Regions from separate parts of the Shewanella sp. 3_MG-2023 genome, predicted to be linked through region 2. Evidence: predicted binding sites of a transcription regulator. Region 2 holds the regulator's gene; each other region holds the start of a gene.
The links. Region 2 encodes LexA, which represses DNA repair genes until DNA is damaged. Its sites were predicted from a motif close to TACTGTATNNNNATACAGTA; they were not measured.
Positions count from the first base shown of each region.

Region 1: a site for LexA is predicted at 1,430-1,449, ahead of dinB (DNA polymerase IV). Genes of this name have one in related genera too.
Region 3: a site for LexA is predicted at 1,744-1,763, ahead of recN (DNA repair protein RecN). Genes of this name have one in related genera too.

Region 1 is NZ_JAUOSH010000008.1:125,448-129,987, reverse strand. It holds gene Q4591_RS06690 (methyl-accepting chemotaxis protein) at 1-1,204, opposite strand, end outside; gene dinB (DNA polymerase IV) at 1,487-2,563, shown strand; gene Q4591_RS06680 (aminoacyl-histidine dipeptidase) at 2,657-4,117, opposite strand; gene Q4591_RS06675 (leucyl aminopeptidase family protein) at 4,365-4,540, shown strand, end outside.
Region 2 is NZ_JAUOSH010000004.1:137,346-141,885, forward strand. It holds gene plsB (glycerol-3-phosphate 1-O-acyltransferase PlsB) at 1-2,154, opposite strand, end outside; gene lexA (transcriptional repressor LexA) at 2,533-3,150, shown strand; gene Q4591_RS03795 (cell division inhibitor SulA) at 3,147-3,653, shown strand; gene coxB (cytochrome c oxidase subunit II) at 4,084-4,540, shown strand, end outside.
Region 3 is NZ_JAUOSH010000008.1:25,037-29,576, reverse strand. It holds gene recN (DNA repair protein RecN) at 33-1,691, opposite strand; gene Q4591_RS06290 (AEC family transporter) at 1,805-2,770, opposite strand; gene Q4591_RS06285 (YjaG family protein) at 3,096-3,710, opposite strand; gene barA (two-component sensor histidine kinase BarA) at 3,700-4,540, opposite strand, start outside.

The DNA of each region.
Region 1 (4,540 bases), on a different contig from region 2:
CTTCAATGGCGGTCACAATTTGGGTTGTTTCATTGGTATGGGCTGTCAAAATTTGTTCGCTGTTTTGGCTATAGTGCTGCAGCTTATCAATACCGGTAGATAATTTAATTGTCGATTTATTGATGGCTAACAACATGGTTTGTAGTTGTGAAATAAAGGCGTTAATTCCGAGGGAAATTTTTCCGATATCGTCATCATTTTTGACTTCCAAACGACGGGTTAAATCACCATTACCTTGAGATAAGCCAGTGACTAAGTCACGTAGTTCATTAATCGGTTGATAGAGCTTATTCAGTAGTATTAATAACGCCACAACAGATAAGCCAAGTACCAATAATATGATGCCGCTGAGTTTTAATGTGGCATTAACAAGCGGTGCGAAAGCTGTTGCTTCATCGAGGGTGACAATCACATACCATTGGTTGTTATCAATTAAAGGGATTTTTTGACTAGCAATAATCGTGCTAACGTCATTTATATCACTGAGCGCCCATGAGCTATCCTGACCGAGAATACTTTGATAGATCTCGCTTAGTTGGCTATTGCTGCTGATATTGTCTTTTTGATTAGTTAAGGCTGAATTAGAGGCTAACACTAAGCCATTTTTATCAATAATAAAGCCAGTGGCACCTTCAATATCTGCTAATGCTTGTAGTTGCAGTTGCAAGTAGTCAAAACGTAAATCCGCCATGATGATCCCGCCATCAATTGGGTGCATAACCCCGACCATAGGTATACCGTCTGTACGGGTAAAAAACACTTCGCTGAGGGACAAGGTATTTTTTTGTTTGCCGTTTTGGTACCAAGGACGAGTGCGGGGATCATATTTATCGACTACACCGACGCCGTCAGGAAAAGACTCTGAAGCAATAGAGGCAAAGGATTGGCCATCATCAAACCCCATAATGACTTTAGAGACGCCACCTAATTTCGCTGTGTATTGAGTCATGGCGACATGGCCGGCATCCACATTGTTATGACGGTATAGACTCGCGAGTTCAGTTACCGCGGAAGTGGTGCGATTAAATGAGCTTTCTATTTCACTGACTTTGGTTTTTATTTGGTGGTGGATGTCGGTTGTCAGCTTGTCTGTTATTTGTTGTTTTAATAATTGGTGAGTGACCAGCCCGCTAATGATCAAGGCGAAAGCTAATAGAATTGTTAACGCAAATAGTAAACTCGCTTTAAAGCCAAACTTGTTCATAACTCACCTAATTGTATTATTATTTTTGTTTGATTGTACCTGCTTATAAATCAAAATATACCCTAAGCTTATAAAAAAGTTAGTGATTTGCATCATGTAATGTTGATTTTGTTTTTGTGTTGTCTGATGTTTAGTGTTCTTACTGTTATTTATTTGTATTGCAAATTAGCGCTATTTTGTAATTTGAAGCTTTCAACGCGACTGGTGATAAAGGTTTAATTTGAACACTGTTTTTATATACAGTATCATGATGTCATTCAGTGACTTCTTTATGAAAACGCCATGCGTAAAATTATCCACATTGATATGGATTGCTATTATGCCGCAGTTGAAATGCGTGATTTTCCACAATTGCGTGGTAAACCTATTGCTGTAGGTGGGCGCAGCGATCGCCGTGGTGTTATCAGTACCTGTAGTTATGAGGCGCGTAAATATGGCGTTCGTTCTGCTATGTCGAGTTATCAGGCATTAAAACTCTGCCCAGATTTGATATTGGTGCCAGGCAGGATGGAGGTTTACAAAGCGGTTTCGCTGCAAATCCGTGAAATATTCCATCGTTATACAGAATTAGTTGAGCCGTTATCATTGGACGAGGCGTATCTTGATGTTACTGATTGTGATGCATGTAAAGGTAGCGCCACCTTAATTGCTGAGCAGATCAGAGCTGAAATCTTTACGGTAACCGGGCTTACTGCTTCCGCGGGAGTCGCACCGATTAAGTTTTTAGCTAAAATAGCTTCTGACTTAAATAAGCCTAATGGTCAATATGTGATCACGCCTGCTGAGATCCCTTCGTTTATAAAATCATTATCCTTAAGTAAAATCCCTGGGGTGGGAAAAGTAACCTCGGCTAAGCTTGCAGCGCTCGGGCTTGAAACCTGTGAAGACGTGCAGCGCTACCCGAGTGACAAGCTCATCAGCGGTTTTGGTAAATTTGGCCGCGTGTTAATTGAGCGCACTCAAGGTATCGATACACGTCAAATAAGCCCAAATCGTATCAGAAAGTCGGTTGGGGTTGAGACCACCTTAGCCCAAGATATTTTTACTATAGAGCAATGCAGCAATGTCATGCCGCAGTTAATCCAAGAGCTTATTAGCCGGGTGCATCGCAGTGCTAAAGACCGGCAAATTCATAAACAGGTAGTAAAACTTAAATTTAACGATTTCAAGCAAACTACCATTGAGCATCGCAGTGATGAAATGTCGCTTAACTTATTCCAGACATTGTTAACTCAAGCACTAGAGCGGGCCAATGGTCGAGGTATAAGATTAATCGGTGTCAGTGTTGGTTTAGCTGATAATAGCCAGCCAGAAGTGGTTACAGATGATAATAGCGAGCAATTAGATTTGCAGTTCTAGTGATTATCGCTAGAAACAAAAAGGCTGCCTTTTCTTATATCAAGAATAGAGCAGCCTTTTTATTAAGCGCGTAATTTAATAGAGAGTTAAAGCTCAGCCTTTTGCTGGAATACGCTCTAGTACCGCAAGCAGTAGTTCCCAATATTGGCCAACAGTGGTGATGTTCACCATTTCGTCAGGGCTATGTGGGAAACGAATGGTTGGGCCAATAGAGACCATATCCATGGTTGGGTATGGTTCTTTAAATAGTCCACATTCAAGACCGGCATGGATAACCATAATCGTCGGGTCTTTCTTATAAATATCATTATACGTTTCACGGACAATGGCCATCACTGGTGAGCTATTATCAGGCTTCCAACCAGGGTAAGCGCCTGATAGATCAATGCTAGCACCTGAAAGGTTTGCTAATGCCGTTAATTGCGTTTCAATTTGCACTCGGCCTGAGTCAATCAATGAGCGGATAAGACATAGCACTTCAACAGATTCGTTGTCAGTGTTAATCACTCCGACGTTAAGCGATGTTTCAGTCACACCTTCAACTTCATCGCTCATACGCATTACGCCGTTAGGGCAGGCGTGCAGTAAATCGATTAAGGTATTTTGCGCATCTTCACTCATGACTTTTGCTGGAGCGTCAATGGCTGCAAGTGTTAGCAACATGTCAGGGTCAGCAATTGCCAGCTCTTCACGAACAATCGCTTGATATTGAGCAATGGCTTGCTCAAGCTTGGCTTTATTTTCGCTTGGCAGCATAAAGTTGATGCTAGCTTCACGGGGGATAGCATTACGTAAAGAGCCGCCAGTGAAGTTAACTAATTCAATTTGTAAATCATCACCATAACTAAATAAGAAACGGGCTAATAATTTATTGGCATTGCCGCGACCTAAATGAATGTTGACGCCTGAATGGCCGCCCTTTAAACCTGAAAGGGTTAAGCTAAAGCTGGCATTGCTTTGCTCAGGTGCTTGCCATGACATAGGAACGCTTAGCTGTGCATCAACACCGCCAGCGCAACCCATGTAGATTTCGCCTTCTTGTTCTGAGTCAGTATTAATTAAAATATCAGCATCAAGGTAACCAGCTTCAAGGCCGAAAGCGCCAGTCATGCCCGCTTCTTCATCAATGGTAAGCAGCACTTCTAATGGACCATGTTTAATGTTGTCAGCGCCAAGAATTGCTAACGCTGAAGCCATACCAATACCGTTATCAGCACCTAAGGTGGTGCCCTTGGCTTTTAGCCATTCGCCATCTACATAGGCTTCAATAGGATCTTTTTCAAAATCATGCACTTTATCGGCATTTTTTTGTGGAACCATATCAATGTGGGCTTGTAATACCACAGTCTTGCGTTCTTCCATTCCAGCATACGCTGGCTTTTTAATGATCAAGTTACCGACTTTATCTTCGACGACAGGCAAACCTTTCGATTTAGCCCATTGCTGGATATGTTCACTAAGTGCTTGTTCAAACTTGGATGGATGCGGAATCGCACAAATTTGTTCAAACCATTGCCATAATGGCTGGGGATATAATTGATTAATGGCGGTCACGAAGACTCCCTAAATGCTATGAATGTGGGAATAGATGCGCTGAAGTTTACCATATTGTCGTTACTAAGTAGTGACCTAGAGCAAGTAGAGAGGCTGGATTAAATTAATTTTTGTAAATATATTTTAACTCTATCGTAAAGCTAAGCTTATATACTTTAACCACCATTGGTCGTTATGATTTGTGATTCAGCACCTGAAATTACTGATTAGCAAGCAATAATAACAATCTATTTAAAAAGGATGCCCCATGTTTCAAGTCAATATCGTTGATGTAGCAAATGATCAAGCCATTTTTGAAGGCCATGGCTGGGACGCCGTAGTGGTAGTCGCCACCGATTTAGCCGCCATTGCCCAAGATGAAATAAAAATACTCGCCAAGCATGCGAAACAAATCGATCAGCGCATTGGTCAGTCGGCAACATT
Region 2 (4,540 bases):
AGCCAGTAAATTAAAGATAATCGCGTAACGCTGTAGGGTCTCACTGACCGTGGCGGACAATAACATTAACTGAGTGACATTACTTTGATTGACTTCAAAGTGATCGCTACCGGAAATTAGCTTTTGTTCAACAAACAAATCAAGCACTTGATCCACATAGGCACTTAAATCTTCAATGCCCATAAACAGCTCAGCTTTCAATAATGGGTAAAAATCATTAACAATTTGCTGGATTTTTTCTCGGCTAAATTCTTCATATTGCACCAAGCAACTGGCGATTAATGAAGGCACTGCCATTAGATGAATTATGTTATTGCGATAATAGCTCATCGCAATCACTGAGCTATCTTCAATTGCGATAATTTCGCCGATGGCATCTGTGGTTGAGGTAAATTTATTCAGCGACAAACATTGCTCAACTAGGTCATGAGCTGAGCCCTCAGCCACCGACGCATACTCAGTATAAGGAACATCCTTTAAGATTTTCAGGTAGAGGTCTAGCTGGGTTTCAAGCTCACTGCGCTGCAGGGCGTTTTGCTCTGAAGCCAGCAGCGCCATACTTGCTAATGTCACCGAACTCGCTGCGGCGGCGCCATTGATGTTAGTCATCACTTTATTGGCCAATACATTTACTGCTGGCGTTAACCATGATGGCTTTTGATCCGGATCTTGAGCAATTTCTTCACGCCAATTTGGCGATTGTTGATTTAAAAATTGCTGCACATTGATTGGCTCGCCAAAGTTAACGTAACCTTGGCCAAAGTTGCCTAATTTACGCAGCGCACCAAAGACCTGCCACACTGATTCTTTTTGCTTTTTCTTACCGCTTAACTCTTTATGATAGGTGGACACTTCCATCACATGATCATAACCAAGATAAACTGGCACTAAGGTTACTGGGCGTTCAATGCCCCGCAGTACACAGTTAACTGTCATCGCTAACATGCCGGTCTTAGGCGCTAATAAACGACCGGTACGAGAACGACCACCTTCGGTGAAGTATTCAACCGAATAGCCTTTAGCAAATAACTGATCTAAATACTCACGAAACACTGCGGTATAAAGTTTATTACCGTTAAAGCTACGACGAATAAAGAAAGCACCACCACGGCGGAACATAGGGCCTGCTGGCCAAAAGTTTAAATTAATACCGGCGGCAATATGCGGCGGCACCATGCCTTGGTAATACAAAATATACGACAGCAGTAGGTAATCCATGTGGCTACGATGGCAAGGCACATAGACAATTTCATGACCATCATGATGCAGCTTACGCACTTTTTCAGCGCTTTTAATGCTAATACCGCTGTATAACTTATTCCACAACCAAGTAAGAAAGCGCTCAGCAATACGCACTAAGCTGTCTGAGTAATCCGCTGCAATTTCATCTAAATACTGAATAGCTTTTTCGCGGGCTTTGTCTTCAGGAATTTTTTTATTAAGCGCTTCTTCTTTTATCGCTTGAGCAATGGCATCAGACTTTAATAATGAGTTGAACATTGCCTGACGATTTGGCAGTTGTGGGCCTGTCATCACTTTACGTTGGCGTCTAAAGTGCACTCGCGCCACACGGATAAGTTTATGCGCAATACTGACATCAGTGCCGTGTTCATCAGCCATATAACGTAGCGACATAGCATTTGAGAATTGAATAAAGCTATGGCGACCTAAGAACAAAATCATCAACCATTTACGTAACCAGGTCGGGTTTTCACGCTCAAATACGGCTGCGGTCATGGTGTCATCTTCTTTACCAGGGATACGTCCCCAATACAGACTCACTGGCACCAATTGAATATCAAGTTGATCATTTTTTTTATGTAAGGCTAATAAGCTGGTGAAGTTATCAACAAATTTTTCGCCACTTAAACGCTTGCCAAATAGAGGCTTACGACCTTCAATACACACAATTCTAGGGGTATTTAAGCCATCAACGTCTAGTCGCTCATAAGGGCTCGGTAAGCCATATTTGGCGGTCACTTCATTTAATGCCGCAATATCACTGAGTGATTCTGTCTTCATCACATAGACCACTGGTTTATCTGGGTCTAAGTTCAGATCGGCAAAGGGATCTTCAGGCACAACAACCGTGTGCACCATCAGTTTTTGAATCCAACGTAATGATTTTGCTATGATTGAGTCAGGTTTTAACATGAGTGTTCGCATATTCAACATCAATTAATTGGCCATAGAATACCAGATAATGGTTCAGTTTCACTAACAAGGGTCTATACAGAGAATATTTGTTCAGTAAAAATAGCCATATCCGAATAACAACCAACCTATTTTCAATCAACACTACTGTATAAATATACTGTTTAAACAAACGATGTGAGAAATAGCCAATTTCATCGGTTTAAAAAGCTGACTTACCTTCATTAACTAAATAATTAAATTACAGATACTTAACCGTGCCCCCATATATAGCCAACAAGAATTAGATGATAATAGTTAAATTAATTTGGTTAATACTTGCGCGACCACCGATACTGTATATAATGACAGTCACTGTATAAAAAAACAGGAATCAATATGAGACCTTTAACGCCACGCCAAGCTGAAATATTAGAGCTAATTAAATGTAATATCGCCGAAACAGGTATGCCGCCAACTCGTGCAGAAATTGCAACTCGATTAGGCTTCAAAAGCGCCAATGCCGCTGAAGAACACTTAAAAGCACTGGCAAAAAAAGGCTGTATTGAAATTATTCCTGGTACCTCTCGCGGGATCCGCATGGTGCAGGTGGAGGAGGAAGTTGAAGCAGGCTTACCACTTATCGGCCAAGTTGCTGCAGGTGAACCTATCCTTGCTCAAGAGCATGTTGAACAGTATTTCCAAGTTGACCCAGAAATGTTTAAGCCCAATGCTAATTTCTTACTACGCGTTCGAGGCGACAGTATGAAAGACATTGGTATTTTAGAGGGCGACTTATTAGCAGTGCATAAAATGCAAACTGCCACCAATGGTCAAGTTGTAGTGGCACGTCTTGAAGACGATGTAACCGTGAAAAGATTTGAAAAGAAAGGCAATATTATTTATTTACATGCTGAAAATGCAGAATATGAGCCGATTAAAGTTGATTTAAGTTGCCAAAACCTAACGATTGAAGGGCTTGCTGTTGGCGTTATTCGTAATGGAGGTTGGTTATGAACACATTAATAGGCAATGCACCGCGTCACCCTGGATTATGGGTAGATATGGCATCTGATCCCTTACCCACTAAACAAGGGATTGAAACCAAGCGCACCCAAAACCAAGGCTTAACTGAATTGACTCAATTATGCAGTCAGTTAGCCATTTTAAGTCAGCAAGGCCGTTGGATTGTACTGATTAATCCGCCGCATATCGGTTATAAGCAAATTCTTGCTAATGCCAATGTTCGTATGGACAGAGTATTGTTAGTTCACACCAAAGATGAAGTCGAAACCCTGTGGGCGATGGAAAAAGCGCTCACTAACGGTACTTCAAGTGCAGTAATTACTTGGACACCACCATTAGATGCCCGCGACAATCGCCGCATTCAATTGGTTGCCAAAAATGCCTTAGCCCAAGGGCTTATCATTGAAGATGTAAATACTCACTTACCTGAAGGCGACCCATTAACGCAAACTTTAGCAGTACCGACTCGGGTAAACCTTACCTCGTTTCACTAGTAAAATATGACTAAAAAAGCCCTTCACTACGCTGAGGGGCTTTTTTTTGCACTTTTTTCAGCAAATTAGATGATAAAGTGATCTTGATCAATATTTAATCTCCAAGTAATGTAGTTAACAAGGTAGTAACAATTTATCGTACTGCCGAGAATAAATGTCAAAAAGATACAAACGCTATTAAAAGATTGAGCTGGTACCGTGCGGTATAGAAAGCCTTGAATGTAAAGCGTCAAATATAATTGATAAGTTCAGTATTAGGTACAAGTGTGGCACCGTAACGTAATAACATAATTGAGTTTTCAAGCTCAAAGCCACCGTGTACTTTGAAATGATCAAACTTTTTCGGGTATGAAAAGTTTGCATAGAGCAGAGTATTACTGTGTGGCTTTTCTTTGTAATTGCAATTCGCAATTAGCAGAGGAGTAGTCTTGTGAAGCGATTGTTGTACGGATTAATGGTGGCGTTGCTTGCAACCCCACTCACAGCGGCAGAGATGCCCTTAAACATGACTCAAGGTGTAACAGAGATCAGTGGCCAGGTTTACGACCTGCATATGATTATTTTGTATATCTGTTGCGCCATTGGTGTCGTGGTCTTTGGGATCATGATTTATTCCATGATCTATCACAGAAAATCTAAGGGTGCAGTTGCAGCCGACTTTCATGACAGTACCAAGGTTGAAATAGCTTGGACAGTATTGCCATTTCTAATCCTAATTGGCATGGCAATCCCAGCAACAAAAACGCTGATTGCTATGGAAGATCCCAGCGATGCTGAACTGACAGTCAAAGTGACGGGCTCTCAATGGAAATGGCATTACAGCTATTTCAATGAAGATGTCGAGTTTTTCAGTTTATTATCTACCCCAGCAGACCAAATTACTGGCA
Region 3 (4,540 bases), on a different contig from region 2:
ATGATTAATGGATGATGCTTAAAGCTGCAAGATTATTGCAATAGCTCTCTAGCATTCGCTAAGGTATTTTCAGTTATCACATCACCCGCGAGTAGTCTTGCTAGCTCATTGACTCGCTCTTGTTTATCCAATGACTTCATATTCGTCTCAGTGCCGCCACTTTTGGTGAATTTATTCACTAGCATATGTTGGTGACCATTACCTGCAACTTGCGGTAAATGCGTCACACAGAGCACCTGAGTTGATTGACCTAAGCTGCGTAGCATTCTTCCCACAACTGCTGCAGTAGGTCCTGAAATACCTACATCCACTTCATCGAATATCAAGGTTGGTGTTGATACCTTTTTAGCGGTGATAACCTGAATACCAAGCCCAATACGTGACAATTCGCCACCAGAAGCTACTTTGGCAATGGGCTGCATCGGTTGACCGGGGTTGGTGGTAACCAAGAATTCAACTTGATCACAACCAGAAACTGATTGTAGTTCTGGGTTAAAATTCACCTCAATGCAGAATCTGCCTTTGGGCATATTTAACTCTTGAATCGATTGGGTGACTAACTTATTAAGCTCTTTAGCATAGCGGTTACGGCTATGGCTGAGTTTTTGGGCGCTAATTACGTAAGCTTTTTTGCTTTCATCTACTTGCTGCTGAATTTCATCAAGCCTTGTGGCATCGTTATTAAGCTCGCTAAGTTCAGCTTTTAAAGCTTGGTGATGCTCAAACAGTTGCTCAGAGCTCACATGGTGTTTTCTTGATAATTGCATCGCCTTTGAAATGCGCTGCTCAAGGTAAGCAAAGTGTTCAGGATCGAGTTCTATTCGGCTTAAATAGTCCTGAACTTCGCTGCTGCTTTCCTGCACTTGAATTAACGCTTCATTGAGCATTTGAGCAATATTACTTAGTTGTGGGTCAAACTCAGTTAGGTTCTCAGCTAAGCCCACGACCCGATTAAGTAAAGATTCAATATTGGCTTCATCGTCATCACACAGTAATTGCAGGCTGGATTGGCAGGTATCAATTAACTCTGTGCCGTTAGCAAGGCGTTTATGCTCTTGCTCAATCTCAATAAATTCACCGGCTTTAAGATCAAACTCATCAAGCTCTTCAACTTGATATTGCACTAGCTGTTTTCTGGCGATACGCTCTTGCTGATTTTGTTGTAATTGTTTCAGTTCATTTTCGATTAACTTACAGCGTTGATAGCTTTTGCTTACCCCATCAAGCAATAATTTATGGTTGGCGTAGCTATCAAGAAGGGTCAGTTGATGCTCGCTTTTTAACATTGCATGATGCGCGTGTTGGCCGTGAATACCGACAAATAATTGCCCTAGAGATTTAAGCTGGGCTAACGGAACTGGATTACCATTTATATAGGCACGTGAGCGGCCATCGGCATTAATTGTTCTTCTTAAGATACATTCGTCTTCGACATCAAGGTCATTGTCCTCTAGCCAGCGCTTAGCAAATGGCACATCATCTAAGCTAAAGCGGGCACTCACTTCGGCTTTGGTTGCACCTGGTCTAACGCTATTGGCATCTGAGCGATTACCAAGGCATAAGCCCAGGGCATCAATAGCAATGGATTTACCAGCACCGGTCTCACCAGTAATGCTGGTCATGCCAGCTTTAAAGTCGAGTTCTAGAAAACGTACAATTGCGAAATTATTAATGCTTAATTGGCACAGCATAATCAATCCTTGTGTGAATAACCATCAAACCACTGTATCCGCATACAGTTTACACTGTTTTTATATACAGTAAAGTACTGTATAAAAAATGGTGCTGATTTTTTATACGAGGATTAAACCAAGGCGCTTAAGATTTTTTCAATAATGGGCAAACTAATAAAGGTGGCTGTAGTGCTGATCAATATGCACTTGGCACTTGATAAGGCATAGATTTGGTAACGCTGTGCCAGTAAGTAAACACTTGCTGCTGTCGGCAGTGCCGCCAGAATGACGCCCATAAAAACTAGCTCAGACTCCACCTTAAAATAGCTTAATAAAACATAGGCAAATAACGGCTGGACAATGAGTTTTAAACTATTCAGCAAGCTCATTTCAAGGGCGATATTATGTTTTTTAGGCCCAGCTTTTGCGCCGCGATGCATGGCTTTAGCTAACACCATGCCAATGGCAAATAAGGCGCAGGGGCTAGAGGTGTTTCCGATTAACCGAAACATCATGCTGATACTGTCAGGTAGGTTTATTTTGAGCGCTGATACCAATACCCCTAGGGCGCAACCAATAACGATGGGGTTGGTGATTAATGCGTTGAGCATAATCATAATAGGATGACGTTGTTGGGTTTTATTCACCGCAAGTTCCATGCTCACCAGTGCAAATGCGAACATGATAATGGACAGTAGACTGGCAATGGCTGCGGTGGCGATGGCTTGATTGTTATCAGGATACAAGCTCATCATTAAAGGGATCCCAATAAAGGCGGTATTACCAAAACTGGTGTTTAGGCCTCTAATTGCAGCTAGCGCGGGCTGTTTATTGTCTGCAAGGGTTGAGATGATCACTGTAATACAATATGTGCCCGCCATAGCGAGGCCAAAGGCGAATATAAATCCCCATTGCAGAATATCGTTAATGTCAGTTTCGGCCAGCGCAATAAATAAAATAGCAGGGAAGGCGATATAGTAGACGTATTTATTTAGCGCCGAGTCACTATCTTGGGGGAGTAATTTAAGTTTCTGGACACTAAAGCCAATAACCATGATGCCAAAAACAGCGATAAGTGGGGTTAGGATACTAGGCAAGCTTGATTCCTTTTTAGGGCCTTGAATGACATATCAATAATGTGGGCGTTGGATATCTTACTTTAATGGCGCCAATAAGATATTAGATAAAGGTAAGGTATGAGATGAATCTAAGCTATTCAAATAAGTTAAGTTTTTAAATTAAACTAAGATAAGAAAAACTGCATAGATCTGATACGACAAGGAAGATGTAAATGTTGCCCATCAGGTTGGCATTAGAGTATAAAGCTATCTGTTAGCGGTATCTTTAATAAGGGCATGATGACAGGCCCTTATTAAAGAGTGCTATTGCTACTTAAAGAGTGCTATTGCTACTTTAAAAGTATCATTGCTGCAGACTGATGCCGATATTAGACACGCCAGCATCAATGATTTCTTTGCGTAATTCCTTAATGAATTCAGGTGTGATTTTTGTTGTTTCTTCAATCACATCTAATAACATTCCTTGTAAGTGCTTCTCTTCTTGCATTACAGGATGGTTAAATACGAACTCTTCTACAACATCTTCATTCATGACGTCTTCAAGTTCTTCAATGCTAATGGCTTCAATATAGTTGGCCACTGTACTTGATGATAATTTACTGACGTTGGTAATATCTTCTTCGATTTTAGCTTGTATGCCACCGAGTAAAGTCGATAACGCTACAGCAGCATCCATTGCAGGATAAACACCGTAGGCTTCAAAATCTGCAGGCTCAGGGGTATTTTCATCTAAACGCTGTAAGTGAATATCGTAATTAAACTTAAGCTTTTTATCGTATTGTGATTGCCAAAGTAAATCCAATACTGTGCTTAATACTTTAGGCTCGCCAAACTCACACACTTCGGAGAAAAGGGCGTAATTGGGCAGCATGCGCTGACATAGCGCGGTCGCAAAAAGTTGCTTTTGAGGTAATGACAGCGCTTTTAAACGCTTAAAAAAACCGGGTTTATTGCTCATAGGGAACATCCGCTGATAACTGTGATATCACTTGATTTGCTGCTGATTCTACCTTAGTTAGCTCGTCAAGTAACTCAAGTATTTCAGGTTCTAAGTCTTCGATGTTGGTTTTGTGCTTTAACGCAGACTCTAATTCTTGGCAAAGTTTTTGGGTGTTGGGCACCCCACAATAACAACTCGCTCCATGAAGTTTATGCACGGTTTGCAGCATAAGCGAACTATTGCTGCTTTTTAATGCCGTTTCTATGTTGCTGACACTTTCAGGCAGTGAGTCCACCAACATTTGCAGCATCTCTAATGCTAAATCCGGTTTTTGATTGGTTTGTGCTAAGCACAGCTCCCAATTAAGGGTATGCATATCAAAGTGGGTAAATTTAGGTTTATTTATCCAGCGATCAATCACCCCTTTTAATGCCGCTTCATCAATGGGTTTTGGCAGATAACCGTCCATGCCGCTACCTAAAATTAATTCTCGCTCTTCAGCGATAGCGTGGGCTGTTACCGCAATAATAGGTGTATTGCGGTTAAGTGAGTCTTGGCGGATAAGTTTGGTTGCTGTAACCCCATCAGTGCCGGGCATTTGAATGTCCATAAAGATAACATCGAAGGCTTGTTTTTGGGCATAGCTCACGGCTTCATCACCGTTATTGACAGAGATGACATTAACCACCAACTCTTTCAGTAGGGTATCGATTAGCTTTAAGTTAGCAAGGTTGTCATCAACAGCAAGTACGCTCAAATTCTTGCGCTCATACACAGTCGCGGGTAGTGACTCGGTTAATAGCGCTGTTTGAGTGGGTGGATGAATTAAGTGGTTAGCCAACTCGTAG